DNA from 4 places in the Streptomyces sp. SYP-A7185 genome. Region 1 is predicted to be linked to each of the others. Evidence: riboswitches for the same ligand, from Rfam matches in the RefSeq annotation. Region 1 holds a riboswitch; each other region holds the start of a gene.
The links. A riboswitch is a leader RNA that binds a small molecule or an ion and turns the genes downstream of it on or off. The one in region 1 is predicted to bind thiamine pyrophosphate.
Positions count from the first base shown of each region.

Region 2: it holds a riboswitch for thiamine pyrophosphate, as region 1 does, so the genes downstream of both, thiO (glycine oxidase ThiO) here and thiM (hydroxyethylthiazole kinase) in region 1, are expected to answer to the same signal.
Region 3: it holds a riboswitch for thiamine pyrophosphate, as region 1 does, so the genes downstream of both, QBL25_RS29265 (thiamine ABC transporter substrate binding subunit) here and thiM (hydroxyethylthiazole kinase) in region 1, are expected to answer to the same signal.
Region 4: it holds a riboswitch for thiamine pyrophosphate, as region 1 does, so the genes downstream of both, thiC (phosphomethylpyrimidine synthase ThiC) here and thiM (hydroxyethylthiazole kinase) in region 1, are expected to answer to the same signal.

Region 1 covers NZ_CP122310.1:422,987-430,635, reverse strand. The annotation lists gene tenA (thiaminase II) at 1-217, opposite strand, end outside; gene thiD (bifunctional hydroxymethylpyrimidine kinase/phosphomethylpyrimidine kinase) at 223-1,056, opposite strand; gene thiE (thiamine phosphate synthase) at 1,053-1,691, opposite strand; gene thiM (hydroxyethylthiazole kinase) at 1,930-2,706, opposite strand; TPP riboswitch at 2,754-2,879, opposite strand; gene QBL25_RS02005 (glycoside hydrolase family 19 protein) at 3,053-3,892, opposite strand; gene QBL25_RS02000 (alkaline phosphatase PhoX) at 4,343-5,503, shown strand; gene QBL25_RS01995 (hypothetical protein) at 5,849-6,025, shown strand; gene QBL25_RS01990 (alpha/beta fold hydrolase) at 6,161-7,033, opposite strand; gene QBL25_RS01985 (CGNR zinc finger domain-containing protein) at 7,119-7,649, shown strand, end outside.
Region 2 covers NZ_CP122310.1:3,021,824-3,029,472, forward strand. The annotation lists gene QBL25_RS13295 (NAD(P)/FAD-dependent oxidoreductase) at 1-1,129, opposite strand, end outside; TPP riboswitch at 1,311-1,423, shown strand; gene thiO (glycine oxidase ThiO) at 1,421-2,611, shown strand; gene thiS (sulfur carrier protein ThiS) at 2,608-2,859, shown strand; gene QBL25_RS13310 (thiazole synthase) at 2,866-3,660, shown strand; gene pknB (Stk1 family PASTA domain-containing Ser/Thr kinase) at 3,807-5,786, shown strand; gene QBL25_RS13320 (deoxyribonuclease IV) at 5,822-6,706, shown strand; gene QBL25_RS13325 (DUF4396 domain-containing protein) at 6,827-7,345, shown strand; gene QBL25_RS13330 (sulfite oxidase-like oxidoreductase) at 7,346-7,649, opposite strand, start outside.
Region 3 covers NZ_CP122310.1:6,621,058-6,628,706, reverse strand. The annotation lists gene QBL25_RS29270 (ABC transporter permease) at 1-987, opposite strand, end outside; gene QBL25_RS29265 (thiamine ABC transporter substrate binding subunit) at 1,116-2,201, opposite strand; TPP riboswitch at 2,294-2,410, opposite strand; gene rlmN (23S rRNA (adenine(2503)-C(2))-methyltransferase RlmN) at 2,486-3,592, opposite strand; gene QBL25_RS29255 (hypothetical protein) at 3,672-4,592, opposite strand; gene QBL25_RS29250 (hypothetical protein) at 4,854-5,726, shown strand; gene QBL25_RS29245 (phosphatidate cytidylyltransferase) at 5,832-6,905, opposite strand; gene frr (ribosome recycling factor) at 6,940-7,497, opposite strand.
Region 4 covers NZ_CP122310.1:4,881,982-4,889,630, forward strand. The annotation lists gene QBL25_RS21365 (LacI family DNA-binding transcriptional regulator) at 302-1,423, shown strand; gene QBL25_RS21370 (metallophosphoesterase) at 1,675-2,766, shown strand; gene QBL25_RS21375 (hypothetical protein) at 2,948-3,823, shown strand; gene thiC (phosphomethylpyrimidine synthase ThiC) at 3,908-5,770, opposite strand; TPP riboswitch at 5,763-5,917, opposite strand; gene QBL25_RS21385 (YibE/F family protein) at 5,989-7,392, shown strand.

The DNA of each region.
Region 1 (7,649 bases):
AGAACGCGATGTCCTGCGGCCGGTCCGCCTTGGCGGCGGCGCTGGCCAGCGCGCGGGCGTAGCCGCGCAGGTAGTGGGCGTCCTGGGCCAGGTAGTAGACGAACTTCTCCCGGTCCAGGGTGCCGTCGCCGAGGGCGATGACGAACGGCAGTTTGTCGATGCCCGCGCGGATCTCGGCCGTGGCCGTCCACAGCTCGTCGCAGAACGTGGTGGTCATGGGGCTCAGCTCCAGTACTGGTGGAAGTGGTGGACAGGTCCGTGGCCGCTGCCGATGTGCAGGGTGTCGGCGGCGCGCAGGGCTCCGGTCAGGTACGCCTTGGCGGCGCGGACGGCGGTGGGCCAGTCCTCGTGCTGCGGGCGCAGGGCGGCGATCGCGGCGGACAGGGTGCAGCCGGTGCCATGGGTGTTGCGCGTGTCGACACGGGGTGCGGACAGCTCGGTGATGTCCGCGGCACCGGCGCCCGTGGGGTGCGTGGCGTCGACGAGGATGTCCACGGATCGGGCGTCGTGGGTGTGGTGGCCGCCCTTGAGCAGGACGCGCCGGGCGCCGGTTTCGAGGAGTTCTTGGGCTTGCTCGACGGCTTCCGCGCGGTTCTTTGCCGCGGCGGTGCCGAGCAGGTCGCCGGCCTCGGGGAGGTTGGGGGTGATGAGGTCGGCCAGCGGCAGGAGACGCTCGCGCAGCACCGCCACCGCATCGGCTTCCAGGAGGCGGTGGCCGCTGGTCGAGACCATGACGGGGTCGAGGACGACGTACCGGGGGCGGTGGCGCTCCAGGGCCCCTGCGACGGCGTCGGCGATGGCGGCGTCGGCCAGCATCCCGATCTTGACGGCGTCCACCGGGACGTCGGCGAACAGCGTGTCGAGCTGCTCGGTGACGAATGCCGGGGGGATGGCGTGGATGCCGGTGACACCCAGGGTGTTCTGTGCGGTCAGGGCGGTCAGAACGGCTGTTCCGTAGGCGCCGTTGGCGGAGAACGCCTTCAAGTCGGCTTGTATCCCGGCGCCGCCGGAGGGGTCGCTGGCGGCGATGGTGAGGGCGATGGGCGGGCTGGTCACGCGGAGATCTCCTGTCGCAGGGTGCGGACGAGGGAATGGGCTGCGGCCCGGGGGTCGGGCCGGCCGCAGATGGCACTGACGACAGCGATGCCGGCCGCGCCACGCCCCATGACCGCGGCGGCCCGGGACGGACCGATCCCGCCGATGGCCACGCAGGGCAGCGGGCTCTCCCGGACGATCCGGGCCATGCCGTCCAGGCCGAGCGGGGCATCCGCGTCCGGCTTGGTGGACTGCGCGAACACCGGACCGACACCGAGGTGATCGACGCTGTCCGGCACGTGCGCCAGCTGCCCGGGACGGCTGATGGACAGGCCGATGTACGCACGGGGGCCGAGTCGGCGACGGGCGGTATCGGGAGAGAGGTCCCGCTGCCCGAGGTGGACGCCGTCCGCGTCCAGCCGGGCCGCCACGTCCAGCCGATCGTTGACGATCAAGGGGACGCCGGTGCCCGCCAGTTCGGCCTGGATCGCCCGGCCGAGCGAGAACAGCGTGCGGTCGTCCGCGTCCGGGTCGCGCAACTGGACGGCGGTCACGCCGCCCTTGACGGCCGCTGCCACGGTAGGGGCGACGCCACGGTCGCCGCAGAGCCTGGTGTCGGTCACCAGATACAGGGACAGGTCGAGAGGAGGTCGCATGAATTGCTCCTTGGGGTCTCCCGGCCGGGCGAAGGCGTGGGAAACGCATCGGGAGGTACGGGGGAAGGCAGGCCCCGGCGTGCCGTGCGGGGACCCGTGAGTCGTACACCGGGGTGAGAGGAGGCGGGGGAGAGGGCAGCCAGGCCCGGTGCCGGGGGGCGCCCCAGGGGGGGCGGGCACTGTGCGGCGGGTGGCGTCGAGGCCACCGCTCACGCGGATCCCCGCCGTACGCGTCCGCTCAGCGCAGGTCGAGGGCCTCGGCGAGCCGCTCAGGGCTCAGCTCGTACAGCGCGTCGATCAGGGCGACCGCGAACGTGCCCGGCCCCGCGGAGCGGGTGGCGGCGTCCTCCGCGGCCACGGTGAGCAGGCCGGTCGCGGCCGTGGCGGCCAGCAGTGCGTCGTCGGTGACGGCGGTGCAGGCGGCCACCAGAGCGCCGAGCGAGCAGCCCGTACCGGTCACCACAGCCAGCAGCGGGCTCCCGTTGGCCAGACGCACCACGCGCGTCCCGTCGGTGAGAACGTCCTCGGGGCCGCTCACCGCGACCGCGCAGCCATAGCGCCGGGCCAGCGCGTCCGCCGCGGCCAGCGCCGCCTCGGGGACGTCCGTGCTGTCCACGCCGCGCCCGCCCGCGCCGCCGTCCAGTGCCAGGATCTCCGAAGCGTTGCCCCGAATGACCGCCGGCGGCGTGCTCTCCAGCAGTTCGCGGGCCAGCGCGGTGCGCCAGGGCAGCGGGCCGACCGCCACCGGGTCGAGCACCCACGGCCGCCCGGCGCCGGCCGCTTCGGTGACCGCGACACGCATCGCCGCCGCCGTCACGGAGGTCACCGTGCCCAGGTTGACCAGGACACCCCCGGCCACCCGGGCCAGCGCTCCGGCCTCCTCCGCGCTGTGCACCATCGCGGGGGCAGCCCCCGCCGCGAGCAGCACGTTCGCGGTGAACTGCGACACCACGACGTTGGTCAGGCAGTGCACCAGGGGTGCGGAGGCCCGCAGGGACGCGCTCACGTCCGCCACGGCAGCACGGGAGACGGCAGTGTCGTGCCGGGCAGGTATGGAGGCAGTATCCATCGTCAACACCCTTCCTACGCCGGCATTACCCGGTCCAGGTTCATGCGGTCGGCGGAAAGGGGATCAAGTCCCGTCCGCCCTCTCAGCCCGGCTGCTCCCGAGCTCCCGCGGTGGTCGCTACGCAATGTACCTCCTTGAGGAACAGGAGGTCGCACACGGGTACCTCACGCAACGGCCTGGCTCCTATGCCCACCGGAGCCGGGTGCGACGCACGAAGCCGGGCGGCCCTGACAGGAATCAGGGCCGCCCGGCCGTCGTGCGTGGAGAAGCGTCGTGCGCGCAGAAGGAAAGGTCAGCAGCTCAGGTTGGAGCCCGGCGTGGTGCCGAGGATCTGGGTGAACTGCTTGTAGCGGTCGACCCGGCTCTGGACCTGGGCGGGGTTGCCGCCGTTGCACTCCAGGGTGCCGTTGATGGCGCGGATGGTCTCACCGAAACCGCGGCTGTTGACCATGGCGTTGTGCGGCGTCATGGTGCCCGGACCCGACTGGGTGTTCCAGTACCAAAGACCGGTCTTCCAGGCGACCGCCGGGTCGCGCTCCACCAGGTAGGGGTTGCGCAGGAGGTCGATGCCGAGCGCGTCGCCGGCCGCCTTGTAGTTGAAGTTCCAGCTGAGCTGGATCGGACCGCGGCCGTAGTACGCGGCCTGGCCCGCCGGGCAGCCGTAGGGCTGGGAGGCGTCGCAGTAGTGCGGGTAGTTGGCCTGGTTCTGCTCGACGATGTGGACCAGACCGCCGGTCTCGTGGTGGACGTTGGCGAGGAACGCCGCTGCCTCCTGGCGCTTGATGGTGTCGCCGCCGGTGTTGGCGAAGGCCGGGTACGCCTTGAGCGCGTCGGTCAGGCCCTTGTACGTGTAGAACGAGTTCCGGCTCGGGAACATCTGGTTGAACTGCGCCTCGGTGACCACGAATCCCGAGGGGTCGGGGTTGCCGGGGTCGGTGCCACCGCCGCAGGCGCCCGCGTCCGCCCAGACGTCGCTGCGGCCCGGCGTCTCGTTCTGGGTCCACCACTTGGCGTTCCAGTTGCGCCCGTTGTACGAGGCGGTGTTGCCGCCGGTGTAGACGGAGGAGGAGTTCCAGGGGGCTGCGCACGCGGCGGCGGACGCCGTGGCCGCGGCCGGGCCAAGGACGATCATCGCGCAGAGCGCGGCTAGCGCTGCTGCGAAACTGATGAGACGTTTGATCACGCGACATCTCCTATCGAGCGGGCTGGAGGAGGGCTCCACGCGCCATGGGGGTGTCGGTGACTCAAGCGAAATGGTCTGGACCTGTCAAGGTCTGGACCAATTCTGGTACGCGGCTGACCTGAATTCGCCATGCACCGACCCCGCAGGGGTGCCGCCGCCACGGGTGCATCGCCGCTACAGGAGTGCCCCCGTGAAGGCCGATCAGGCCGGTCGTCGCCCGCCGGCGGGGCGGCGGGTTCGGGCAAAGGGCTCGCCGCAACCGGCCGGCAGCAGACGCTTCCCCTTCATCGGTTGTTGATGCACCGTCAACCCGGGTCTCTTAGGTTCCGCAAGCGCCTCGCGCGACCCCGCCGCCCGACCGGTGCGGCAGGGACGGTCACGAACCCCTGGAGTGATCAAATGGAACGTCGTAGTTTCCTGCGCGGAGCAGTCGTCGGCGGCACGGCGGCGACCTTCGGCTACACGCTCATGCAGGGCGCGGCCTACGCGGCCCCGGCGCAGAAGGGCCCCGGCCCGTACGGCGCGCTCGGCGCGGCAGACGCCAACGGCCTCCAGCTGCCCGGCGGCTTCACCGGCCGGGTGATCGCACGGTCCGGCCAGAAAGTCGGCTCCACCACCTACACCTGGCACGACGCCCCTGACGGCGGTGCCTGTTTCGCCGACGGCACGGGCTGGATCTACGTCTCCAACTCGGAGATCTCCTCCACCGGCGGCGCGGGTGCGATCAAGTTCAACTCGACGGGTTCCATCACCGGTTCGTACCGGATCCTGTCCAACACCAACCGCAACTGCGCCGGCGGCGCGACCCCCTGGAACACCTGGCTGTCCTGCGAGGAGGTCAGCACCGGCTACGTCTACGAGACCGACCCGTGGGGCGTGAACGCCGCCGTGCGCCGCGGCGCCATGGGCCGCTTCAACCACGAGGCGGCGGCCGCCGACCCGGTCCGCAAGGTGATCTACCTGACGGAGGACGCGACGGACGGCTGCTTCTACCGGTTCGTTCCCTCCACCTGGGGCAACCTGGCGGCGGGCACGCTCCAGGTCCTCAAAGCCGGAACGGCCACCTCCGGCAGCTTCACCTGGGTGACCGTGCCGGACCCGGACGGCTCGCCCACCCCCACCCGCGACCAGGTCTCCGGCGCCAAGCTGTTCAACGGCGGGGAGGGCTGCCACTACGCCAACGACACCGTCTGGTTCACCACCAAGGGCGATGGCCGCGTCTGGCAGCTCAACCTGGCCGCCGGCACCTATGAGCTGGCCTACGACGACTCCCTGGTCGTCGGTGGCGGAGCCCCGCTGACCGGGGTCGACAACGTCACCGGCTCGTCCTCCGGCGATCTGTACATCGCCGAGGACGGCGGCAACATGGAGATCTGCATCATCACGCCGGACGACGTGGTCGCGCCGTTCCTGCGCATCAACGGCCAGTCCGGCTCGGAGATCTGCGGCCCGGCCTTCTCGCCGGACGGCAAGCGCCTGTACTTCTCCAGCCAGCGCGGTACGAGCGGCAGCTCGTCCGGCGGCATCACCTACGAGGTCACCGGTCCCTTCCGCAGCTGACCGGCCACTCCGGTCCCGTGAGGGCCGGGGGCGGCGGGGGCGGTTCCTGGATGCGCAGTGGGGGCCTGCCTCCATCGGGTTGGCGCCCGATGGGGGCAGTCCGCGTACCCTCGGCCTGTGCCTCGCCATATGAAGAAGCCCCGCCGACTGGTTGCCGACGGACGGGTCTACATGTGGGCGACGCGCCACAGCCACCGAAGGGACCATGCCGGCCGTCCCGTGGGCTGCCGCCAAACCCTCACCCTGTCCGTGCAGCCCGCGGGCACGGGAGGGCTGCTGCGCATCGTCTTTGACGAGGGGCCTGGACGGTACATCCCGGGCGGGGCGCCCTTGGGCTCCGGAGACGTGGGTTTCACCCGGGGTGCAGACCTGAACCTGCACGAGCCGGGCGCCGTCCGGGCCTTGCTCGACGTGGCGCTGGCCCGTGGGTGGCAGCCGGAGGAGCGCCGGCCGGTGGAGGTCGACGGCTGGCTTCTGCTGGAGGCGGCTGCCGCCGCGCGAACCGAGGGGCGCAGACCCTGATGGTCCGCAGATGCGATGCTGCATGCGCTGGGTTCACCGGCCCGCCGTAGGAGCCGCCGCGGCGACGCAACAGGTGTCTGGGCCTGCTGCGGTGCCTTGACGGGCACCTCGGTCGTACGGGGGCGGGCGGGCCGGTCACTTCCAGGCGCGGTCGAGGAAGTCGGCAATCAGCGGGGCGATCTCCGGCAGGTGTGTCTCCAGGGCGAAGTGCCCGGTGTCGAAGAGGTGGAGCTCGGCGTCGGGCAGATCCCGGAGGTAGGCGCGCGCTCCGGGTTCGATGAAGAAGGGGTCGCGGGCTCCCCAGGCGATCAGGGTCGGCGGCGTGTGCCGGCGCATCCATGCCTGCCAGCGGCCGTAGCTCTCGATGTTCGTGGGGTAGTCGAAGAAGAGCGCCAGTTGGGCTTCCTTGCGGCCCGGCAGATCCAGGAAGTGCTGGTCGAGGGTCCAGCCGTCGGGGGCGATCAGCTCGGGCCCGGCGACGCCGCTCTCGTACTGACTGCGGGTGCCGTCGAGGGTGAGAAGGCCCCGGAGGGTGTCCTCGGCGCCGGGTGTCTGGGGGGTCAGGGTGAGGTGGGCGCGGGCGGCGTCGGAGAGCCCGTCTTCATAGGCGTTGCCGTTTTGCGTGATGAGTCCCGCTATCCACTCGGGGTGGCGCGTGGCGAGGCGGAAGCCGACCGGTGCGCCGAAGTCGAACACGTACATCACGAAGCGTTCGAGGCCCAGGCGCTCGACGAAGCCCTCGGTGATGTCGGCGAGCCGGTCGAACGAGTAGGTGAAGCCGTCGGGGACCTGCGTGTGGCCGAACCCCGGGTAGTCCGGCGCGATCAGCCGGTAGCGCGAGCCCAGGGCGTCGAGCAGGCGGCGGAACTGGTGCGAGGCGGAGGGAAAACCGTGCAGAAGCAGCAGCACGGGAGCGTCGGGCCGGTCGGGCAGGGATTCGCGGTAGAAGACCCGGACTCCGTCGACTTCCAGGTGGCGGTGGACGACGCGGGCGACTGGGACGGACATTTCTAATCCCTTCGTTGCCGAGGTATGCATTAGGTATACCCCTGTCGGTGCTAACGCGTCAAGGTGAAGATGTAGAGTTAGAGACATGAGTACGCCCGCGCCCCTGATCGGCGAACCGCTGGCCCTGGACCTGGTCAACACCCGCCCTGCCACGGGCGACTTGCTCGCGACCCCGGGAGACCTGCGCGCCTGGTGGGCCCTCCAGGCGGAGCGCCTTGGCGGCACGGTGCCCCCCGAAGAGGTCGGGCCCGCAGACCTCGCCGCCGTCCAGGCCGTACGAGAGCACACCGCCCGCGCCCTCGCGTGCGCACGCCGCGGAGAGGAACCCGCAGCCGCCGACCTGGCGGCACTCAACCAGGCGCAGCGCGCCGCACCCGCGATCAGCGGGCTGGCGTGGGACGGAGCGGCGGTGACCGCCGCGCGCCGACGCGACGGATCACCGGGTCAGTGCCTGACCGCCCAACTCGCGGAAGCCGCCGCCGAGCTGTTGGCAGATCCGGCGGTCGCCAGGATCCGGGAGTGCGAGGCGCACGACTGCGTGCTGCTCTTTCTGCCCGCCCATCCGCGCCGCCGCTGGTGCTCGGCCACCCGCTGCGGCAACCGAGCGCGCGTCGCG
Region 2 (7,649 bases), 2.6 Mb from region 1:
CCTCGGCCAGCTCGGGCAGGAGGCGGGCGCCGGCCTCGATCAGCTTGCGGCCCTGCGCCAGGTCCCTGGGGCGGCCCACCGCGAGGAGGGCCACCAGGGCGCCCTCGCGCAGCCAGCACACGCTCCAGGCCGCGCCCGAGGGGTCACCGCGCCACACCAGCTCGTCGGCGGAGGCGTGGTGCCCGGCGTACTGGACGAAGCGGCCGAACTGCTCGGACCAGAAGTACGGGACGGGGTCGTACGCCGAAGGGGTCTCGCCGATGATGTTCGCCGCCACCGTGCGCGGGCCCTGGAGGGCGTTGTCCCAGTGGTGGACCAGGAGGCGCTCGCCGTACCGCCCCGAGGGGAAGGAGGAGCAGTCGCCGACCGCGTACACGTCGGGCTCCGAGGTCCGCAGGTGGTCGTCGGCGAGGACCTCGCGGTGGGCGCCGAGGGCGATGCCGGAGTCCGCGAGCCAGGCCGTGGCGGGGCGGGCGCCGATGCCGACGACGACCGCGTCCGCGGGCAGCCGGGTGCCGTCGTCCAGGAGGACGCTGCCGGGTTCGACGCGCTCCACGCGCGCGTGGGTGCGCAGTTCGGCTCCGGAGTCGGCGTACCAGGACGCCATGGGGGCGGCGACCTCGGCGGGCAGCGCCCCGGCGAGCGGCCGCCCGGCGGCCTCGACGACGGTGACCGAGCAGCCCGCCTCACGTGCGGCGGTCGCGAACTCGGCGCCGATCCAGCCCGCGCCGACGACCACGATGCGGTGCTGTTCGGCGAGCACGGGGCGCAGCCGCTCGGCGTCGTCGAGGGTGCGCAGCAGGTGGACGCCGGGCACACCGGCGACGCCGGGCAGCAGGATCGGCTCGGCGCCGGTGGCGAGGACCAGGGCGTCGTAGGAGACCGGGCCCGAAGCGGTGTCCAGTTCGTGGTCGGCGGGGCGGACGCCCGTGACCTCGTGGCCCAGGCTCAGGCGGATGCCGAGCGCCTCGAAGTCGATGTCGAAGGCGGATCCCTCCGCCTTGCCGAGCAGCACGGCCTTGGACAACGGCGGCCTGTCGTACGGCTGGTGGGGCTCGGCGCCGATCAGGGTGACCGCACCGGGGAACCCCTGCTCGCGCAGGGCCACGGCGGTCTGCACACCGGCCATTCCCGCGCCGACGATGACGACGTGCCGCTCTTCCCGCCTCTGCTCGTTCACCCGGTCACTCTAGGGCGGCGCACGACGTCGCCCTGAGGGCACGACGGGGAGATCTCTGACACACCGTCACTGCCCATGACCGCACGGCCGCCCTATCTGCCCCGGGGCGCCAAGGGCTAAGGTTGCCGTGCAGAGCACTCGCGGGAGCCCGGACGCACCGGGCTGAGAGGGAGGCTGGACGGCCTCCGACCGTACGAACCTGATCCGGGTCATGCCGGCGAAGGGAGGGGCTGGACACCCATGCAGCCACGTACACCACCCCACGGGACGCCTGACGTCCTCGTCGTCGGGGGCGGCATCATCGGCCTGGTCACGGCCTGGCGGGCGGCGCTACGCGGCCTGACGGCCGCGGTCGTGGACCCCGAACCGGGCGGCGGCGCGGCGCAGGTCGCCGCGGGCATGCTGGCCGCCGTCACCGAGCTGCACCACGGGGAGCAGACGCTGCTCGGCCTGAACCTGGCCTCCGCGCGGCGCTACCCCGACTTCGCGGCCGAGCTCGCGGAGGCGAGCGGACGCGACCTCGGCTACCGCGCGTGCGGCACGCTCGCCGTCGCGCTGGACGCCGACGACCGCGCGCACCTGCGGGAGCTGCACGCGCTCCAGCAGCGGTCGGGCCTCGCGTCGGAGTGGCTGAGCGGGCGCGAGTGCCGCCGCCTCGAACCGATGCTCGCGCCGGGCGTCCGGGGCGGGCTGCGGGTCGACGGCGACCACCAGATCGACCCGCGCAGGCTCGCCGCCGCCCTCCTGGTGGCCTGCGAACGGGCGGGCGTGGCCTTCCACCGCACGTGGGCGGAGCGCCTGTCGGTCGCGGGGGACCGGGCCACCGGAGTCGTCCTCGCCGACGGCACGGCCCTGGAGGCCGGGCAGACCGTGCTGGCCGCGGGCAGCCTCAGCGGGCGCCTCGGCGGTGTCCCCGAGGGCGTGCTGCCGCCCGTGCGCCCGGTGAAGGGGCAGGTGCTCCGGCTCACGGTGCCGGAGCGGTACGCGCCGTTCCTGAGCCGCACCGTGCGCGCCGTCGTGCGCGGCAGCCACGTCTATCTGGTGCCGCGCGAGAACGGAGAGCTCGTCGTCGGCGCGACCAGCGAGGAGCTCGGCTGGGACACGACGGTCACCGCGGGCGGCGTGTACGAGCTGCTCCGGGACGCCCACGAGCTCGTGCCGGGCATCACGGAGCTGCCGCTGACGGAGACCCGCGCGGGCCTGCGCCCCGGCTCCCCCGACAACGCGCCGCTGCTCGGCCCGACCGCGCTGCCCGGCCTCCAGCTGGCCACCGGCCACTACCGCAACGGCGTCCTCCTGACGCCCGTCACCGGCGACGTCATGGCACACGCCCTGACCACCGGCGAACTCCCCGACGAGGCGCGGCCCTTCACACCGCTGCGTTTCGCCCGCACCCCCCGTACGCCGCGCTTCATGGAGCAGCCCGTATGACCACTCCCGGCACTCCTGCCACCCCCGGCACTCCCGCCCCTGCCGTCACCGCCGTCACCGTCAACGGAGAGGCCCGCGACGTGGCGGCGGGCACCACGCTCGAAGCCCTGGTCGCCACGCTGACCGCGGCCCCCTCCGGGGTCGCCGCCGCGCTCAACGAAACCGTCGTCCCGCGCGCGCGGTGGTCCACGACGCCGCTCACCGACGGGGACCGCGTCGAGGTCCTCACCGCCGTCCAAGGAGGCTGAACCGGCATGGCAGACGATCCCTTCGTCCTCGGCGGGCTCACGCTCTCCTCGCGCCTGATCATGGGAACGGGCGGTGCGCCGAGCCTGGACGTCCTCGAACGCTCCCTCGTGGCCTCCGGTACGGAGCTGACGACGGTCGCGATGCGCCGCCTGGACCCCGGGGTACAGGGCTCGGTGCTCTCCGTCCTCGACCGGCTCGGCATCCGGGTCCTGCCGAACACGGCGGGCTGCTTCACCGCGGGCGAGGCCGTCCTGACCGCCCGCCTCGCGCGGGAGGCGCTCGGCACCGACCTGGTCAAGCTGGAGGTCATCGCGGACGAGCGCACGCTGCTTCCCGACCCGATCGAGCTGATCGACGCCGCGGAGACACTCGTCGACGACGGCTTCACGGTCCTGCCGTACACGAACGACGACCCGGTCCTCGCCCGGAAGCTGGAGGACGTGGGCTGCGCGGCGATCATGCCGCTCGGCTCGCCCATCGGCTCCGGGCTCGGCATCCGCAACCCGCACAACTTCCAGCTGATCGTCGAGCGGGCGGGTGTGCCGGTGATCCTGGACGCGGGGGCGGGAACGGCGTCCGACGCGGCGCTCGCGATGGAACTGGGGTGTGCGGGTGTGATGCTCGCCTCCGCCGTCACCCGCGCCCAGGAGCCGGTCCTGATGGCCGAGGGCATGCGGCACGGGGTGGAGGCGGGGCGGCTCGCGTACCGGGCCGGGCGCATCCCGCGGCGACACTTCGCCGAGGCGTCCTCGCCGGTGGAGGGCATGGCCAGGCTGGATCCGGAGCGGCCCGCTTTCTGAGCGCTTTCCGCGTGCTCTACACGTGCTTTCCGTCTGCTTGCCGCGTGCTTTCAGGGCGTCTCCCGCCTGTCACAGCTCGGCTGCAGTCGGGCTCCGGGCACGCCCGGGCGGGCAACGGTGTCGGCGGTGGCTCGTAGACTCCCTGCGTGGACACGACCCTCCAGGACCCGCTCGTCGGGCAAGTGCTCGACGGCCGCTATCGCGTGGACGGGCGGATCGCGGTCGGCGGGATGGCCACGGTCTACCGGGCCGTGGACACCCGCCTCGACCGCGTGCTCGCGCTCAAGGTGATGCACCCGACACTGGCCACCGACGTCTCGTTCGTCGAGCGCTTCATCCGCGAGGCGAAGTCGATCGCCCGCCTCTCGCACCCGAACGTCGTGGGGGTGTTCGACCAGGGCGCCGACGGGGCGTACGTGTACCTCGCCATGGAGTACGTCGCCGGCTGCACCCTGCGGGACGTGCTGCGCGACCGCGGCGCCCTCCAGCCGCGCGCGGCCCTCGACATCCTGGAGCCGGTCCTCGCCGCGCTCGGCGCCGCGCACCGCGCCGGGTTCGTGCACCGCGACATGAAGCCGGAGAACGTCCTCATAGGGGACGACGGACGGGTGAAGGTCGCCGACTTCGGCCTCGTGCGCGCGGTGGACACCGTCACGAACACGACCGGCACGATCCTCGGCACCGTCTCCTATCTCGCTCCCGAGCAGATAGAACACGGCACGGCCGACACCCGGGTGGACGTGTACGCGTGCGGGGTCGTGCTCTACGAGATGCTGACCGGCGCCAAGCCGCACACCGGCGAGTCGCCCGCCCAGGTGCTCTACCAGCACCTCCACGAGGACGTACCGCCCCCGTCGGCGGCCGTCCCGGGGCTCCCCGTCGAGCTGGACGAGCTGGTCGCGTCCGCCACCGCCCGCACCCCGGACGTCCGCCCGTACGACGCCGTGGCGCTCCTCGCGCAGGCCAGGGAAGCGCGGGCCGCGCTCTCCCTGGAGCAGCTGGACGCGATCCCGCCGCAGGCGCTCCCGGCGACCGCGAGCGCCGCTCAGGACGGCCCGGACACCCCCGACAACTCCAACGACCGTACGAACGTGATCCCGCGCACGGGCCGCCCCGTGCAGCCGCCGCTCCCCGCGGAAGCCCCCGCCGAGGGCGAGCAGGACCGGCTCAACCGCACGAGCATCCTGGCGACGCCGCCGCCCGCTCCCCCGGCGGCACCCGGCCGCAGGCGCCTCGACCCGCGCCGCCGCACGATGACGGTCGTCGCCGCCGTCCTGCTCGCGCTGGGCCTCGGCGCCGGTGTCTGGTACATCAACTCCGGCCAGTTCACGAAGGTCCCGCCGGTCCTGGCGAAGACCGAGTCGGCGGCCAAGAAGCGCCTGAGCGAGGCCGGACTCGACGTCGAAGGCGTCAAGCGCGCCTACAGCGACACGGACAAGCGCGGCACGGTCATGGCCACCGACCCCGAGGCGGGCGAGCGCATCCGCCACAACGGACGCGTGCAGCTGACGGTCTCGCTGGGCCCCGAGATCGTGAAGGTCCCGGACGTGGCGGGCAGCGGCCTGGCGGACGCGAAGGACGAGCTCAAGGACGCCGGGTTCGCCCCCGGGATGACGAAGAGGGCCTTCAGCGAGGACGTCCGCAAGGGCCAGGTGATCAGCACGGACCCGAAGGGGAACACCAAGCGCAAGGCGGGCTCCGCCGTCGCGCTCGTCGTCAGCAAGGGTCCCGCGATCGACGTTCCGGACGTGACGGGCGACTCCCGGCAGGACGCGATCGCCGAGCTGGAGGAAGAGGGCCTCAAGGTCAAGACCGAGAAGGCCCGGGACCACACCGACGAGGAGAAGGGCACGGTCCTCGACCAGTCCCCGCGCGAGGGCCAGAAGCAGCTCGCCGAGGGCGACACGGTCACGCTGACGATCTCCATCGGCCCGGAGATGGTCGAGGTCCCCGACGTCGAGGGCATGAGTGTCGACGACGCCACCCGGGAGCTGGAGGACGCCGGCTTCGAGGTCGACGAGGACCGCGGCCTGCTCGGCCTCTTCGGGGACACGGTGAAGGGCCAGTCCGTGGAGGGCGGCGACGAGGCTCCCAAGGGCTCGACGGTCACCCTCCAGATCCGTTGACGTGACGCTCCCGCGCTCGTGCCACCCTTGAGCGCGTGAGCAGCGACAAGTCCCCCAGCATCCCGTCCCGCAACCCCGTCGGCGGCCATGTCCCCGTGGCCGGCGGCCTCGCCTCCGTCGGGCTCTCGTACGCCCGCGAGCTGGGCGCCGAGGCCGTCCAGGTCTTCGTGGCCAATCCGCGGGGCTGGGCCACGCCGCCCGGCAACCCCAAGCAGGACGAACAGTTCCGCGCGGCCTGCGCCGCCGAGGGCATTCCCGCGTACGTCCACGCGCCGTATCTCATCAACTTCGGCTCGCACACCGAGGCGACCGTCGAGAAGTCCGTGGAGTCCCTGCGCCACTCGCTGCGCCGGGCCCGGGACATCGGCGCGCTCGGCGTCGTCGTGCACACCGGCTCGGCGACCGGCGGCCGGGAGCGTGCCGTCGCGCTGCGCCAGGTGCGCGAGCGCATGCTGCCGCTGCTCGACGAGCTGACGCACGACGACGACCCGTTCCTGCTCCTGGAGTCGACCGCGGGCCAGGGCTTCTCGCTCTGCTCCCGCACCTGGGACTTCGGCCCGTACTTCGAGGCTCTCGACGCCCACCCGAAGCTCGGCGTGTGCCTGGACACCTGCCACATCTTCGCGGCGGGCCACGATCTGGCCGGGCCCGGCGGCATGAAGCAGACCCTCGACCTGCTGGTGGACACCGTCGGCGAGGGCCGCCTGAAGCTGGTGCACGCCAACGACTCCAAGGACGTGGTGGGCGCCCACAAGGACCGCCACGAGAACATCGGCACCGGCCACATCGGCGCGGAGCCCTTCCGGGAGCTGATGACGCACGCCGCGACCGAGAACGTCCCGCTGATCATCGAGACCCCCGGCGGCAAGGAAGGGCACGCGGCGGACGTGGCGCGGCTGAAGGAGCTGAGGAGCAGCTGACCCCGCTGCCGGCGATCCCCGAGATCCCAGAGGTCCCAGAGATCTCTTGAGGAATACCCCCTAGGGGTATACGGTTCCTGTCGAGCGGCAGGGACCGCTGTCCGACGTTGGGGGATTCTCATGCAGCACGATCACGGCACGCACGCCGAACACGCACACCATGCCCAGGGGCAGCATGGTCAAGGACAGCACGGCCTCGGCAAGGTCAGCTGGCGCATGGCGGCGCAGGCCACCCTCCACTGCCTCACCGGGTGCGCCATCGGCGAGATCCTCGGCATGGTCATCGGCACCGCGCTGGGCTGGGGCAACATGGAGACGATGATCCTCGCGATCATCCTGGCCTTCGTCTTCGGTTACGCCCTGACCCTGCGCGGCATCCTCAGGGCCGGCGTCGGCTTCAGGACGGCGTTCCGGGTCGCGCTCGCCGCGGACACCCTGTCCATCGCGGTGATGGAGCTGATCGACAACGGGGTGATCGCGCTCTGGCCGGGGGCGATGGACGCCCATCTGTCGGACGCCATGTTCTGGTGGATCCTCGCCATCGCGCTGGCCGCCGCGTTCGTGATCACCACCCCGGTCAACAAGTGGATGATCGGCCGCGGCAAGGGCCACGCCGTGGTGCACCAGTACCACCACTGACTAGAGCTCGGGGCCGTCCCCGGGCTCTTCCTGGTACGAGTAGCGCTGCTCGGTCCAGGGGTCGCCGACGTTGTGGTAGCCGCGCTCCTCCCAGAAGCCGCGGCGGTCGGCGGTCATGTACTCGACGCCGCGGACCCACTTGGGGCCCTTCCAGGCGTACAGATGGGGCACCACGAGCCGCAGCGGAAAGCCGTGCTCCGCCGTCAGGAGCTCGCCCCCTTTATGGGTGGCGAAGATGGTGCGCTCGTCCATGAAGTCGACCATCCGCAGGTTCGAGCTGAAGCCGTACTCGGCCCAGACCATC
Region 3 (7,649 bases), 6.2 Mb from region 1:
CTCGATCGGCGGGACGAGGAAGGCTCCGCCCTCCGCCGACGTCAGCTCCCGGTAGTAGGTGAGGCCGTAGCCCTCGGGGCCGCTCAGCGACCGCTCGATCAGCACCCCGAGCGGCAGCAGGATCAGCACGGCGACCGTCAGCATGACCCCGCCGAGCAGCGCCCACTGCCCCGCCCCGCGCGGCCGGCGCGCCACGGCGGAGGCGTCGACGAGCCGCAGCGCGGTCTCCCGCCTGCGCACGGTCCACGCGTGCACGGCCAGGATCACGCCGACCGCCGCGAACTGCACGAGGGTCAGGACGGCGGCCGTCGACAGGTCGAGGAGCTGGGCGGTCTGCCGGTAGATCTCGACTTCGAGCGTCGAGTACGCGGGTCCGCCGAGGATCTGCACGACGCCGAAGGAGGTGAAGGTGAAGAGGAAGACCATGAGGGACGCGGCGGCCACCGCGGGTCCGAGCGCGGGCAGCGTCACGGTGCGCCAGGCGGTCCAACGCGAGGCGCCGAGCATGCGCGCGGCTTCCTCCTGGCGCGGGTCGAGCTGCGACCAGAGCCCGCCGACCGTGCGGACGACGACGGCGTAGTTGAAGAAGACGTGCGCGAGCAGGATCGCCCACACGGTCGTGTCGAGCCGTACGCCCCACATCTCGTCGAGCAGGCCGCCGCGGCCGAGCAGCGCGAGGAACGCGGTCCCGACGACGACGGTCGGCAGCACGAACGGCACGGTCACGACCGCCCGCAGAACCTGCTTGCCCCTGAAGTCGAAGCGCGCGAAGACGTACGCGCCGGGGAGCGCGATCAGGAGCGTGAGCGCGGTCGACGCGAGCGCCTGCCAGGTGGTGAACCACAGCACGTGCCGGACGTCGGACTGTCCGACGACGTCCGCGATCCGCCCGAACCGCCACGCGCCGTCCACCTTCAGGCCGCGCGCGACGATCGCGGCGACCGGATAGGCGAAGAAGACCGCGAAGAACGCGACGGGCACGGCCATGAGGCCGAGCCGCGTCGCGCTCCCGCGCGAGAGCAGCCCCCGGCGGGACCGGCCCTTGCGGGACTCGCCCTTGGGCGACTCACCCTCGGGGGACTCGCCCTTGGGCAGCTTGCCCTTGGACGGCTTGCTTACTTCAGTACGAGTGAGGTCCACGACTTGACCCACTGCTCACGGTTGTCGGCGATCTTCTTCGGGGACATGGTCTCCGGGTTCTCGACCGTCACGCCGTGCTTGACGAAGAGCTCGGGCAGCTCGGTCTTCTCGCGCACCGGGTTCACGAACATGTTCAGGGGCATGTCCTTCTGGAACTCGGCGCCGATCAGGAAGTCCAGCAGCGCCTTGCCGCCCTTCTCGTTCTTGGCGTTGGCGAGCAGGCCCGCGTACTCGACCTGCCGGAAGCAGGTGCCGGTCGCGACGCCGGTCGGTGCCTCCTTGGGCTGCGGCTTGGCGTAGAGCACCTCGACGGGCGGCGAGGAGGCGTACGAGACGACGAGCGGCCGGTCGCCCTTGGCCTTCTTGCCGCCCGCGGAGCCGGAGAACTCCTCGTTGTAGGCCTGCTCCCAGCCGTCGACGACCTTGACGCCGTTGGCCTTGAGCTTCTTCCAGTAGCCCTGCCAGCCGCCGTCGCCGTATTGAGCGGCGGTGCCGAGCAGGAAGCCGAGGCCGGGCGACGAGGTCGCGGCGTTCTCGGTGACCAGGAGGTCCTTGTAGGCGGGCTCGGCCAGATCCGCGAAGGACTTCGGCGGCGCCAGCTTCTTGTCGGCGAAGTACTTCTTGTCGTAGTTCACGCAGATGTCGCCGCTGTCGACGGGCGTGACGCGGTGCTTGCCCTGGTCGACGCGGAACGGGGAGGCGATCCGGTCCGAGCCCTTGGCCTCGTACGACTGGAAGAGGCCGTTGTCGAGGGCGCGCGAGAGCAGGGTGTTGTCGACGCCGAAGAAGACGTCGCCCTGCGGGTTGTCCTTGGTCAGGATGGCCTTGTTCACGGCGGCTCCGGCGTCGCCGTCCTTGAGGACGTCGACCTTGTAGCCGGAGCTCTTCTCGAACGCCTTCAGGACGTCCTTGGAAACCGCGAAGGAGTCATGGCTGACGAGCGTGACGCTCTTGGAGTCGGCCTTGTCGCCGCCGTCCGACGAGCCGCCGCACGCGGAGAGCGCGACGAGCCCGAGGGCCACCGCGGCCGCGGTGACGGTGATCTTCTTGGTGGTGCTCACCGAGTTCAACTGAGTTCATTCCTCCTGGAGTGACCAGGAAGAGACGCGGCCCTGCCCGCGGACCGGAGTGGTTCGCGGGCAGGGCGCAACAGCTTGAGTGATGTCCGAACTTCCTACCCGGAATGACCCGGGCAAGGTTCAGAGGGTCTGCGGCCAACCTGTCCTTGGTGCCGCACTCTCAGCGCTGTGGCGCTCCCCTGTCGGAATATGAAGATGGTTCCGGATATGAAGTTGTGTTCCGGCCTGAAGTTCAGTCCCGGACATGAAGTTGTGTTCCGGCCAGACTAACGCTCCGACGCGGCGAGCTGACCGCACGCCCCGTCGATCTCCTGGCCACGGGTGTCACGAACCGTGACGGGCACCCCATGAGCGGCGATGGCGTCCACGAAGGCCTTCTCGTCCTCGGGACGCGACGCCGTCCACTTCGAGCCCGGGGTCGGGTTCAGCGGGATGAGGTTCACGTGCACGGGCTTGTTCTTGAGCAGCCGCCCGAGCCGGTCACCGCGCCAGGCGTGGTCGTTGATGTCCCGGATCAGGGCGTACTCGATGGAGAGGCGGCGCCCCGACTTGGCGGCGTACTCCCATCCGGCGTCGAGGACCTCCCGTACGTTCCACCGCGTGTTGACGGGGACGAGGGTGTCGCGCAGCTCGTCGTCCGGCGCGTGCAGCGAGATGGCGAGGCGGCACTTGAAGCCCTCGTCGGCGAACCGGTGGATGGCGGGCACCAGGCCGACGGTCGAGACGGTGATCCCACGCTGCGAGAGGCCGACGCCGTCGGGCTCGGGATCCGTCAGACGGCGGATGGCACCGGTCACGCGGTTGTAGTTGGCGAGCGGCTCGCCCATCCCCATGAAGACGATGTTCGAGAGCCGCGCGGGCCCGCCGGGAATCTCCCCGTCCCGCAGGGCGCGCATCCCGTCGACGATCTGGTGCACGATCTCGGCGGTCGAGAGGTTCCGGTCGAGACCGGCCTGTCCGGTCGCACAGAACGGACAGTTCATCCCGCAGCCGGCCTGCGACGAGATGCACATCGTCACGCGGTCCGGGTAGCGCATGAGCACGGACTCGACGAGCGTCCCGTCGAACAGACGCCACAGCGTCTTGCGCGTGGTGTCGTCGTCACAGCTGATGTGCCGCACCACTGACATCAGCTCGGGAAGCAGCGCCTCCTGGAGCTTCGTGCGCGCACCGGCGGGAATGTCGGTCCACTGCTCCGGGTCGTGCGCGTACCGCGCGAAGTAGTGCTGCGAGAGCTGCTTGGCACGAAACGGCTTCTCGCCGACGGCGGCAACGGCTTCCTTGCGCTCGGCGGGCGTGAGGTCGGCAAGATGCCGCGGCGGCTTCTTGGCCCCGCGGGGCGCGACAAAGGTGAGTTCTCCGGGTACAGGCATGGTGAATCCAGTGTCGCAGACGCTGAGGGTCCGGCCAGATCACCGCCCGGCGGCACCGGTCACCCTGCGTCGCCGTCCCTCACCGGCGGGTCTGGTCGTCCGGGTCGTTGTCCCCGTCCCCGTCCCCATCTCCGTCCCCGTCCCCGTCGTCGTCGGGCAAGAGGTCGTCGAAGTGGGCCCAGCCCTCCCACGTCCATACGTCGGTGTCCGGGTCCGCGCGCAGGGGGACGAAGCGGCCCAGCTCGAAGTCGTCGGAGGTGGCGGACACGTCGAACCAGTGCTCGTCGGCGACCTCCGTCCCCAGGCCCACCGTCCGCGCGGTCAGCCGGACCAGCAGCTTCACGCCCTCGGCGTCCAGCAGGTCCTTGCCCTGGATGTGCCCGAGGGGCAGCGCGGCGAGCGGGGCGTCGACGGGTATCCAGACCGTGAAGGGCGCCCCGCGCTCCACCGCGAGCCACGCCCTCTCGTCCGCCCGCTCGCCCTTCTCGTCCAGGACCTGGAGCCACTTCTTGTAGACGACCCGACTGTCGCCGTACGGGGATCGCTCCAGGTAGCGCAGGTGCGCGCGGGCCCGCAGATCGACCACCGAGAGGTTGTCGAAATGGTTGTAGAAGCGCACCGCGATCACCGCGTCCTCGGGGTCCTGCCCCTCCGCCACCGGGAAGTCGGCGGTGCGGCCCGGCGAGATGCTGGCCCGCCGCCGCCAGACGAACGGACGCAGCGCGAACAACTTCACCAGGACGATTCCCAGGAGCACCGCCGGCACCAGCGCCCCGGTCACCGAGGCCAGCGTGGCGAGCAGCGCGTGCGCGAGGTTGTCCGGTTCGGGGTCGAGGCTGTCGGTGCCGACACAGGCCCGCAGCGCCGACAGGGCGACGTCGAGCAGCCCCGCCACGTCACCGAACCGCTGCCCGAGCCCCCGCGCCGACTCCTCGGTGAGCGTCCAGACCACCGCGATGGCGACGGCGAGGCCGGTCAGCGCGCCCAGCGCCATGAACATCAGGGCATGGACCGTCCGCCCGGCGATCCACCATCGAACCGATATCCGATGCCGCGGATGTGTGGACGGGCGCCGCAAGCGCCGTGTCAAAGGTCTCAACTCCTGCCCCCCGAGAGGGGGTTAGCGTAACGGAGGAGATCTTTTCCCGGCAGTCCACGGAGTCATCCTGCGGGCGCCCGGTAGCCATGCCGTCCCTCCGTGGGTACACCCGATGTGGAAGGCTGTGCCCGCCGCACGATCCGATCCTGAAGGGTGTTGGCCGTGAAGGACCGAAGCCTCAAAGCGCTGGGCCTGGACGACGTTCCCGCCAAGCTCCCCCTGACCTATCCGGGCCGCCCGGCCACCGAACCGGCCCTGCTCTCCGGCGACGAGCTGTGGCCGCTGGACGTGCGCCGGCAGCGGCTCGGCGGCTGGCCCGTGTCCCGCGGCCCGCGCCTCGACGAGAAGCTGCGGGAGCTCGGCCAGGTGGGCGCGGGCCTGCGGCACCCCGTGATCGCGGTGGGCTCCAACGCCTCTCCAGGCCAGGTCAGCCACAAACTCACCCGGCTCGGCATCCCGGCGACCGTCCCGATGGTGCCGGTCCAGATCCAGGGCGTGGGCATCGGCTGCTCCGGCCACATCAGCCCCGCCGGTTACGTCGCGGGCACCCCGTACATCGACCGGTCGGCGCGGGCCACGCTGGTGGTCACCTGGCTCGACGCCACGCAGCTGAAGGCCGTCGACGACACCGAGTTCCCCGACTACCGGCGGGCCATACTGCCCGGCGACGAGTTCGACATGGTCATGCCCTCCGGGGAACGGCTCGGCGGCGCCTACATCTACTTCAGCGCGCACGGCGTCCTCGCGGGCTCCGACGGTCGGCCGAGGCCCGGCGGCGGGGACCAGTCCGAGCTGCTCGCGGCGCTGCTCGCCGAGTCGGAGGAGCTGCGGCAGCTTCTCGGCCCCGATCCGGCCACCTGGGTGGCGAAGGCGGGCGCCGACCCCGCGGTGCGCCAGCGCGGCACGGAGATCTTCGGCGCGACGGGCCGGGTCCTCCCGCAGAACGAGTTCCTGCCCTACCTGGACGACTCCGGCGACCTGCGGTTCTACGACGACCTGCCCCCGCTGGCGGGCTCCCTGCCCTCCCCGGCCTGACCGAGCCGCACACCCGCCCGCCCCCACGAAGCCGTCACGCGAAGCCGTCACGCGAAAGGGCCCGCCGTCCGTGGACGGCGGGCCCTTCGCACTCCTACCCGCGGATCAGCCGGACCCCACGAAGATGACGAGCAGCAGCCAGACCACCGGGGCGGTCGGCAGCAGCGAGTCGAGGCGGTCCATGATGCCGCCGTGGCCCGGCAGCAGCGTGCCCATGTCCTTGATGCCGAGGTCACGCTTGATCATCGACTCGCCCAGGTCCCCGAGCGTCGCGCTCGCGGCGACCGCGAGGCCGATGAGCAGCCCCTGCCACCACGTGCCGCCGTCGATCAGGAACTCCATGCACAGCGCGCCGCCCGCCATCGCGAACGTCACCGCGCCGACCAGGCCCTCGCGGGTCTTGCCGGGGCTGATGCGCGGGGCGAGCTTGTGCTTGCCGAAGCGCCAGCCGATCGCGTACGCCCCGGTGTCGCTGACCACGGTCAGGAGCAGGAACGTCAGGACCCGCATCGCGCCGTCGTCCGCGGTGAGCATCATCGCGACGAACGTGGCGAGGAACGGGACGTAGAACGCCGCGAAGACGCCCGCCGTCACGTCCTTCAGATAGCCCTCGGGCGGCTCGGTCATCCGCCAGACGAGCACCGCGAGCGCGGTGAGCGCCATGGCGACCCAGGCGCCCTCGGGCCCGCGGACGTACCCCGCGACGACCATCGCGGCACCGCCCACCGCGAGCGGCACCAGCGGCGCCTTGATCTCCTTGCGCTCCTGGAGCCGCGAGGTGAGCTCCCAGAGCCCGACCACGACGGCGACCGCTATGACGCCGATGAAGACGGCCTTCACGATGAAGAGCGACGCGATGATCACCGCGCCGAGCCCTACGCCGACTCCTATGGCCGCCCCGAGATCACGTCCCGCGCTCTTCTTCTGCGGAGCCTGGGGCACCTGAGGCACCTGAGGCGTACGAGGCGCCTCGGGGGCGGGCTGTGATGCGCTGGGCATGGGCTCCTGGGGTACTTCAGGCATGTCAGGCACGATGGGCATGGGCTGCGTCTCTGCTGGATACAGGGCGTCATGCGCATCGTACGCGGGACCTGCCGGGGCAGCCCCTTGAGCAGGGCCCTGGTCGGGCGGCCCCCAGTACCCGGTTCTGGGAGGCGCCCCCCAGGAAGAGTCGTTCACGGATCGGATTCCTCAGTCCTCAGACTTCGAGCCCTCAGACCTCGAGCAGCTCGGCTTCCTTGTGCTTGAGCAGCTCGTCCACCTGGGCGACGTACTTCGCGGTGGTGTCGTCGAGCTCCTTCTCCGCGCGCCGGCCCTCGTCCTCGCCGATGTCGCCGTCCTTGATCGCCTTGTCGATCGCTTCCTTGGCCTTGCGGCGGATGGAGCGGATCGAGATCTTGGAGTCCTCGGCCTTGGTCTTGGCGACCTTGATGTACTCCTTGCGGCGGTCCTGCGTCAGCTCGGGGAACGTCACCCGGATGATGTTGCCGTCGTTGCTGGGGTTGACGCCCAGGTCGGAGTCGCGGATCGCCTGCTCGATGTTGCGCAGCGCGCTCTTGTCGAACGGGGTCACCACGGCCATCCGCGGCTCGGGCACCGAGAACGAGGCCAGCTGATTGATCGGCGTCAGGGCGCCGTAGTAGTCGGCCACGATCTTGTTGAACATCGCCGGGTGCGCACGGCCTGTGCGAATCGCGGCGAAGTCCTCCTTGGCGACCACGACGGCCTTCTCCATCTTCTCCTCGGCCTCGAGGAGGGTCTCTTCGATCACCACTTGCTCCTGCGTGTTGTGAGTGGGCTGGGGGCGCCCCCACACGGTGAAGTAGGGGGAGTCCATGGGGTGTCGGCTGCGTCGCGTCTCTTGTCCCTGCACCGTGTCCGACCGGCAGGGCTTTGTCCATCCCTCAGGGCCCTCGGGGGAAG
Region 4 (7,649 bases), 4.5 Mb from region 1:
ATGGGTCGGCGGAATCCGCCCCCTCAGGCGCACGGCGAGGGGGGAGCGCTCTTCTCCGTGGCGCGCGCCGGTGGCTCGCGCCGTGGCGCGCATCACCCGTGAAGGTGAGTTGAGACCTCTTCGAGACATCGTCCATTTGGCAGGCCGGTGCGCGACGACAAGGGACCGTCCACCTCGAATCCCGCCAACGCCCTTATAATCCAAGGCAGTTGACGAAGTACGACCATGCAGAAACGTGCCTGTCAACGCGTGAATATGCGTCCGCACTACCCACCCCCATGAGCCCTACTATCGGCTCGCCATGACAGCAGCAGGGAACCACCAGGTGAGCCGAGCGGAGACCGCCCGCCGGGGCAACCGGCAGAGCCGAGCGGGTATCAGAGACGTCGCCGCCGCCGCCGGTGTCTCCATCACGACTGTCTCCGACGCACTCAACGGCAAGGGCCGGCTCCCGGACGCCACCCGACGCCATGTCCGCGAGGTCGCCGAACGGCTGGGCTACCGGCCCTCCGCGGCGGCCCGAACGCTCCGTACCGGCAAGTCGGGCCTGATCGGCCTGACCGTGACGACGTACGGGGATGAACCTTTCACCTTCACCGAATTCGCGTACTTCGCGGAAATGGCCAGAGCCGCGACCTCGGCCGCGCTGGCCCGCGGCTACGCCCTCGTCATCCTGCCCGCCACCTCCCGGCGCAGTCCGGTCGACGTGTGGTCGAACGTCGCGCTCGACGGCACCGTCGTCGTCGATCCGTCCGACCACGACCCCGTCGTCAGCGAACTGGTCCGCCAAGGCCTGCCCGTCGTGTCCGACGGCCGGCCCGCCGGGTCCCTCCCGGTCACCGCCTGGGTCGACAACGACCACGAGGCGGCGGTCCTGGAGATCCTCGACCATCTCGCGGCGGCCGGAGCCCGCCGGATCGGGCTGCTCACCGGGACCACCACCGACACGTACACCCACCTCTCCACGACCGCCTATCTGCGCTGGTGCGAGCGCGTCGGGCAGGACCCCGTCTACGAGTCCTACCCGGCCCACGACCCCTGTGCGGGCGCCGTGGCGGCCGACCGGCTGCTCGCCCGGCCCGACCGGCCCGACGCCGTCTACGGCCTCTTCGACCCGAACGGCACCGATCTCCTCGCGGCCGCCCGCCGGTACGGCCTGCGCGTCCCGGACGACCTGCTGCTGGTCTGCTGCAGCGAGTCCACGGTCTACGCCACCACCGAGCCGCCCATCACCACGCTCTCGCTCAAACCGCGGCGCATCGGCACGGCCGTCGTGCAGCTCCTCATCGACGCCATCGAGGGCCTGGACTCGGGCCGACCCGTCGAGCAGGTGATACCGACGGAGCTGATCGTGCGCACCTCGTCCGAGCGACGTCCGCCGCGCACGACGGTCAGCCCACCCCGCTCGCCCGGAACCGGTTGAGCGGGCCGCCCGGCGGGGAGAACCCCCGTCAACCGGTACTGCCTGGCACGTCCCGGCCGTGGCCCAGAGGGAAACCCCTACCCAATTCGGGAGAAAACCTCGGTGAACTGGGGTTCAGCACTGATTCACCACCCCTGGTGCACCACACAGCGCGAGCCGCATTCCTATGATGGGCGGACGACACCGCGGGCCGCTGCGACCAGGCAGTCCGATCTCGGTGCAGATGCGGCGCAATGGTGGTGGAGGGGTCGATGACTCAGGGGGCCGGTCAGGGACCCGATGTGCGGACGGCGACGTTGCGCGACTTCCGCGTTCCGGCGTACGTCCATGAGACCGGTCCGGTCGCGGGGGACCCGGCGGACACGGCGGCTCCGGGCGCCCCGGGGGTGATCCCCGGAGCGCCGGAAGCGGACGACGGCTACACGCCCACGCAGCGCGACCTGCCCGTGATCAACCGCGGCGACACCGTGCAGGTGGAGGTGCAGGCCATGCCCGAGCCTCCGCAGGCGCCGGCGGCGGACGAACACGGTCCGCTGTTCGTGGTGGGCGACGTGCACGGCTATCTGGACGAACTGGTCGCCGCGCTCCAGGAGCAGGGCCTCGTCGACGCCGAGGGGAACTGGTCCGCGGGCAACGCCCGCCTGTGGTTCCTCGGCGACTTCACCGACCGCGGACCGGACGGCATCGGCGTCATCGACCTCGTGATGCGTCTGTCGGCGCAGGCGGCGGCCGCGGGCGGCTACTGCAAGGCGCTCATGGGCAACCACGAGCTGCTCCTGCTCGGCGCGAAGCGGTTCGGCGACACCCCGGTCAACTCGGGCGCCGGCACGGCCACGTTCCAGGCCGCCTGGCTCCTGAACGGCGGCCAGAAGACCGACATGGAGCGCCTGGAGGACCACCACCTCCAGTGGATGGCCCGCCTGGACGCCATCGAGGCGGAGGACGGGCATCTCCTGATGCACTCCGACACGACCGCCTACCTCGACTACGGCGACTCGATCGAAGCCGTGAACGACACGGTCCGCGAGACCCTCACGCGCAACGACGCCGACGAGTGCTGGGACCTCTTCCGGAAGTTCACCAAGCGCTTCGCCTTCCGCGACGAGTCCGGCCCCTCGGCCGTACGCGAACTCCTCGACATGTACGGCGGCCACCGCATCGTGCATGGCCACAGCCCCATCCCGTATCTGCTCGGCGACGTCGGCTCCGAGGACGACTCGGACGGCGGCGGTCCCGTCATCGAGGGCCCGCACATCTACGCAGGCGGACTGGCCATCGCCATGGACGGCGGTGTGACCATGGCCGGAAAACTGCTGGTCTGCCAACTGCCCCTGGATAACTGAGCGTTCTACGGGCAGGCACTCCACTACAGGATCACGCTGGCCAGGGGGCCTATTTCTGGAAACCCCCTGTCACCGCGTGCCTTCACGGCTCTACCATCGGCTTATCCGTAGCAGGCTCCCCTCCGTTTCTGCCCGACGGCTCGCACCCATGCGAGCCCCAAGCCCTACGGAGCATCGGGGGATGCACATGAACAGCGCTCCACACCTGCTCAATGAGGACCGCCCCGAGTACGAGCGGATCCTCGATGAGGCGCTGCGCACCGCACCGAACCGTCCTGATCTCGCCGCAGTGGGCGAGCGGCTCAATCCCGAGCAGCTGCGCACCATGGCCCTGAACGCCACTGCGCTGATCACTGCCGCCGCCGCGACCGAGTACACGCACTATGTGAAGGTCCGCGAAGAACTGCGCGAAAGCGGATCTGCCGCACCATCGATCCGCGAGCGGAGTCCCGAGGGCCCGGCGGAAGCCGGCTCCGGAGGCCTCGGTCTCGCGACCACGATGGGGGAGGTCACCGCCCAGGCTTCAGGGGCGGGGGCCGTCGCCGTCGTCGCGGTCCTCGCACCGGTGCTCGCCGGGGCGGCCGCCGCGATCTTCCTGCTCGTCGGCTACATCCTGAAGATGCTCAACCCCGAGCCCGCCTTCGCGGACACCCTGCTCACCGCGGGGTGGCTGTTCGGCGCGCTCACCGCGGGCGGCATCCTGATCGCCGCGATCGGACTGCTCATGACCGCCCTGCGCAACGGCGCCACGTCGCTCCAGGCCGGTCCGTACGGAGAACGGAACGAGGAGGTGGTTCGCGCCAGGGAAGCCTGGAGCGAGGCACTCATGGAGCGCGGCATCCTGCCGTTCCTGCGGGAGGCGCTCGCGGATCCAGGGGCGGCGCACGCAGCGCGCACCCCGTCGTTGGACCCGGGCGGCCGCATGCCTCAACTCGGTTACAACAGGCCGGGCTTCAGCAGCCCGGAGGGCGGCCCGACGGCGGGGCCGCGCCCGAGCTACTCCAGCCCGGACTTCTCGAGCCCGGATTTCGGCGGGCCCGACCACAAGCCGGAGTAGCACGCGGCACACCGAGGCGGTACGGGTTCGCGACGCTGCTTCGGGCGGGCACGACGCCCGCCCGAAGCACGCCGCGACCCTCGCTCAGTCGGCGAGGGGCAGGTAGACGCGGTTTCCTGCTGCCGCGAACTCCTTGGACTTCTGCTCCATGCCCGCCTCGATCTCGTCCTGCGAGGCGCCGTGCTCACGCCGGATGTCGTGCGAGATCTTCATCGAACAGAACTTCGGCCCGCACATCGAGCAGAAGTGCGCCGTCTTGGCGGGCTCGGCGGGCAGCGTCTCGTCGTGGAACTCCCGCGCCGTGACCGGGTCGAGGGCCAGGTTGAACTGGTCCTCCCAGCGGAACTCGAAGCGCGCGTCCGAGAGCGCGTCGTCCCAGTCCTGCGCGCCCGGGTGCCCCTTGGCGAGGTCCGCCGCATGGGCCGCGATCTTGTACGTGATGACGCCGGTCTTCACGTCGTCGCGGTTGGGCAGGCCCAGGTGCTCCTTGGGCGTGACGTAGCAGAGCATCGCCGTGCCCCACCAGCCGATCATCGCGGCGCCGATGCCGGACGTGATGTGGTCGTACGCGGGCGCGATGTCCGTGGTCAGCGGGCCGAGCGTGTAGAACGGCGCCTCCTCGCAGATCTCCTGCTGAAGGTCGATGTTCTCCTTGATCTTGTGCATCGGGACATGGCCCGGGCCCTCGATCATGGTCTGTACGTGGTGCCGCTTGGCGATGGTGTTGAGCTCACCGAGGGTGCGCAGCTCGGCGAACTGCGCCTCGTCGTTGGCGTCCGCGATCGAACCGGGGCGCAGGCCGTCGCCCAGCGAGTACGTCACGTCGTACGACGCGAGGATCTCGCAGAGCTCCTCGAAGTTCTCGTAGAGGAAGCTCTCCTTGTGGTGCGCGAGGCACCAGGCCGCCATGATCGAGCCGCCGCGCGAGACGATGCCGGTCTTGCGGTTGGCGGTGAGCGGGACGTACGGAAGGCGCACGCCCGCGTGCACCGTCATGTAGTCCACGCCCTGCTCGGCCTGCTCGATGACCGTGTCCTTGTAGATCTCCCAGGTCAGCGCCTCGGCCTGGCCGTCGACCTTCTCCAGGGCCTGGTAGAGCGGCACGGTGCCGATGGGGACGGGGGAGTTGCGCAGGACCCACTCGCGGGTCGTGTGGATGTTGCGGCCGGTGGACAGGTCCATGACCGTGTCGGCGCCCCACTTGGTGGCCCAGGTCATCTTGTCCACCTCCTCCTCGATGGAGGAGGTCACCGCGGAGTTGCCGATGTTGGCGTTGACCTTCACCAGGAACTTCTTGCCGATGATCATCGGCTCGATCTCCGGGTGGTTGACGTTGGCGGGAATCACCGCGCGGCCGGCGGCGACCTCCGCGCGCACGACCTCGGGATCGAGGTTCTCGCGGATCCCGATGAACTCCATCTCGGGCGTGATCTCACCGCGGCGGGCGTACGCGAGCTGCGTGACCGCTTGGCCCGCGCGCCCCCTGCGCGGCTGGCGCGGGCGGCCGGGGAAGACCGCGTCGAGGTTCTTCAGGCCGCCGCGGGGCGAGGTGTGCTTGATGCCGTCGTCCTCGGGACGGGGCGGACGGCCCGCGTACTCCTCGGTGTCACCGCGGGCGATGATCCAGTTCTCGCGGAGCGGGGCGAGGCCCCTGCGGACGTCGGTGTCGACGGACTCGTCGGTGTACGGCCCCGAAGTGTCGTACAGGGTCACGGCCTTGCCGTTGGTGAGGTGCACCTGGCGGACCGGCACCCGCAGGTCGGGGCGCGAGCCCTCGACGTACGCCTTGTGCCAGCCGATGGACTTCCCGGCCTCCGCGCCGAGGGGGTTCCCGGTGTTCTCGACCGGGTTCTTGGCGTTTCCGACCGGGTTCCCGGTGTTCTCGCTGAGGTTCCCGGTGTTCTCGTCGCTGCTGGAGGCAGGCGTGCGTGTGTCCGATGTGGTCATGAGACCTACTCCCTACGCCGGCATTACCCGGTAACAGGTTCGGCGGTCGACGCAGCGAATTCCGTACGGCTCGTGCACGTTCGTGCCGCTTCGTACGGAGGTCAGCGCCCTCTCAGCCCGGTGCTCCGAGCTCCCGCGATTGCAAAGGTGCCTCCACGCTAGCGCCCCGCCGGGCGCGCTGAACAGAGGGCCCTCCCCGTTCTTGCGATGATCGGGCAGTGACCACCACACAGCCGCCGTCCCAGCCGCCCGTCCCGAACGTGCCTCCGGACTCCCACGGGCACTCCCACAGCCATGGTCCTGCCGCGCCGGTCTCCCAGCATCTGCGCAAGGTCATCGCCGCCGTGCTGATTCCTTTCGCCACGGCGGTGGTCGTCGGCCTCGCGGTGTTCTGGCCAGGTGGCGCTCCGTCCCACGAGCGCACCGGAGTCGGCTTCGACCGGCAGACGCAGTCGGCCGAGGTCGCGAAGGTCCAGGAGCTGCCCTGCAAGGACGTGAACGCCTCGCAGACCCCGCCCAACGGCGACACCTCCACGGCCGAGGGGCAGTCCGCCCAGTCCCGTGCCAAGGGCGTCTGCAAGAAGGCGACGATCGAGGTCACGAGCGGCAAGGACAAGGGCCGCACCTTCACCGAGATCGTCCAGCCCGACTCACCGCGGCAGTTGCGCCAAGGCCAGGAGGTCGTGGTCGCCTACGAGCCCACGGCCCCCGAGGCGTTGCAGTACTCGGTCACCGACGTGAACCGGAAGTTCCCCATGGCGCTGCTCGCCGGGATCTTCGCGCTCGCCGTGGTCGTGGTGGGCCGGATGCGCGGCGTCATGGCCCTGATCGCCCTGGCGTTGAGCTTCCTCGTCCTGACGTTCTTCATCCTGCCCGCGATCCTCCAGGGCTCGAACCCGCTGGTCGTGGCGGTGATCGGGGCCAGCGCCATCATGCTGATCGCGCTCTATCTCTGCCACGGCCTCACGGCCCGGACCTCGGTCGCGGTCCTCGGCACGCTCATCTCCCTGCTCCTCATCGGGCTGCTCGGCTCGCTCTTCATCGGCTGGGCCTCGCTGACCGGCAACACGGACGACAACACCGGCCTGATCCACGGCCTGTATCCGTCCATCGACATGAGCGGCCTGCTGCTCGCCGGCGTCATCATCGGCTCGCTCGGCGTGCTCGACGACGTGACGGTGACGCAGACGTCCGCGGTCTGGGAACTGCACCAGGCCAACCCGAAGATGGGCTGGCGCGGTCTGTACGGCGCGGCCATCCGCATCGGCCGCGACCACATCGCCTCGGTGGTGAACACCCTGGTCCTGGCGTACGCGGGTGCCGCGCTGCCCCTGCTGCTGCTCTTCTCGATCGCACAGAGCAGCGTGGGCACGGTGGCCAACAGCGAACTGGTGGCCGAGGAGATCGTGCGCACCCTGGTCGGCTCGATCGGCCTGGTCGCCTCCGTCCCGGTCACGACCGCGCTGGCGGCCCTGGTGGTCTCGGCCGACCGCTCGGCCCCCGCGGGCCGCACGGGCCACGCCCCGCACCCGTCAGGCGGCGCCACCCCCGCTCCGGCCCCCACGTCCACCCCCGCCCCCAAGCAGGGCCGCGGCGGAAAGGGCCGCCGCCGAAAGGCGTGACGTGCGGTCGGCAGCCAGGGGCCGGCCGGAGGGCGGAGGGGCGGCAGCAAGGGGCCAGAGGGCAGACGGGCGGCACCCAGGGGCCGGAGGGCGAACGGGCGGCAGCCAGGGGCGGGCGGCGCCTAGGGGGAAGGCGGGGTGCCGAGGGGGGCGGCGGGGTGCCCAGGGGCCGGACGGGCGGGCGCCCAGGGGCCGGACGGGCGGGCGCCTCGCGCTCAGCGCCCAGCGCTCAGCGCCCAGCGGCCGTGCCGTAAGGC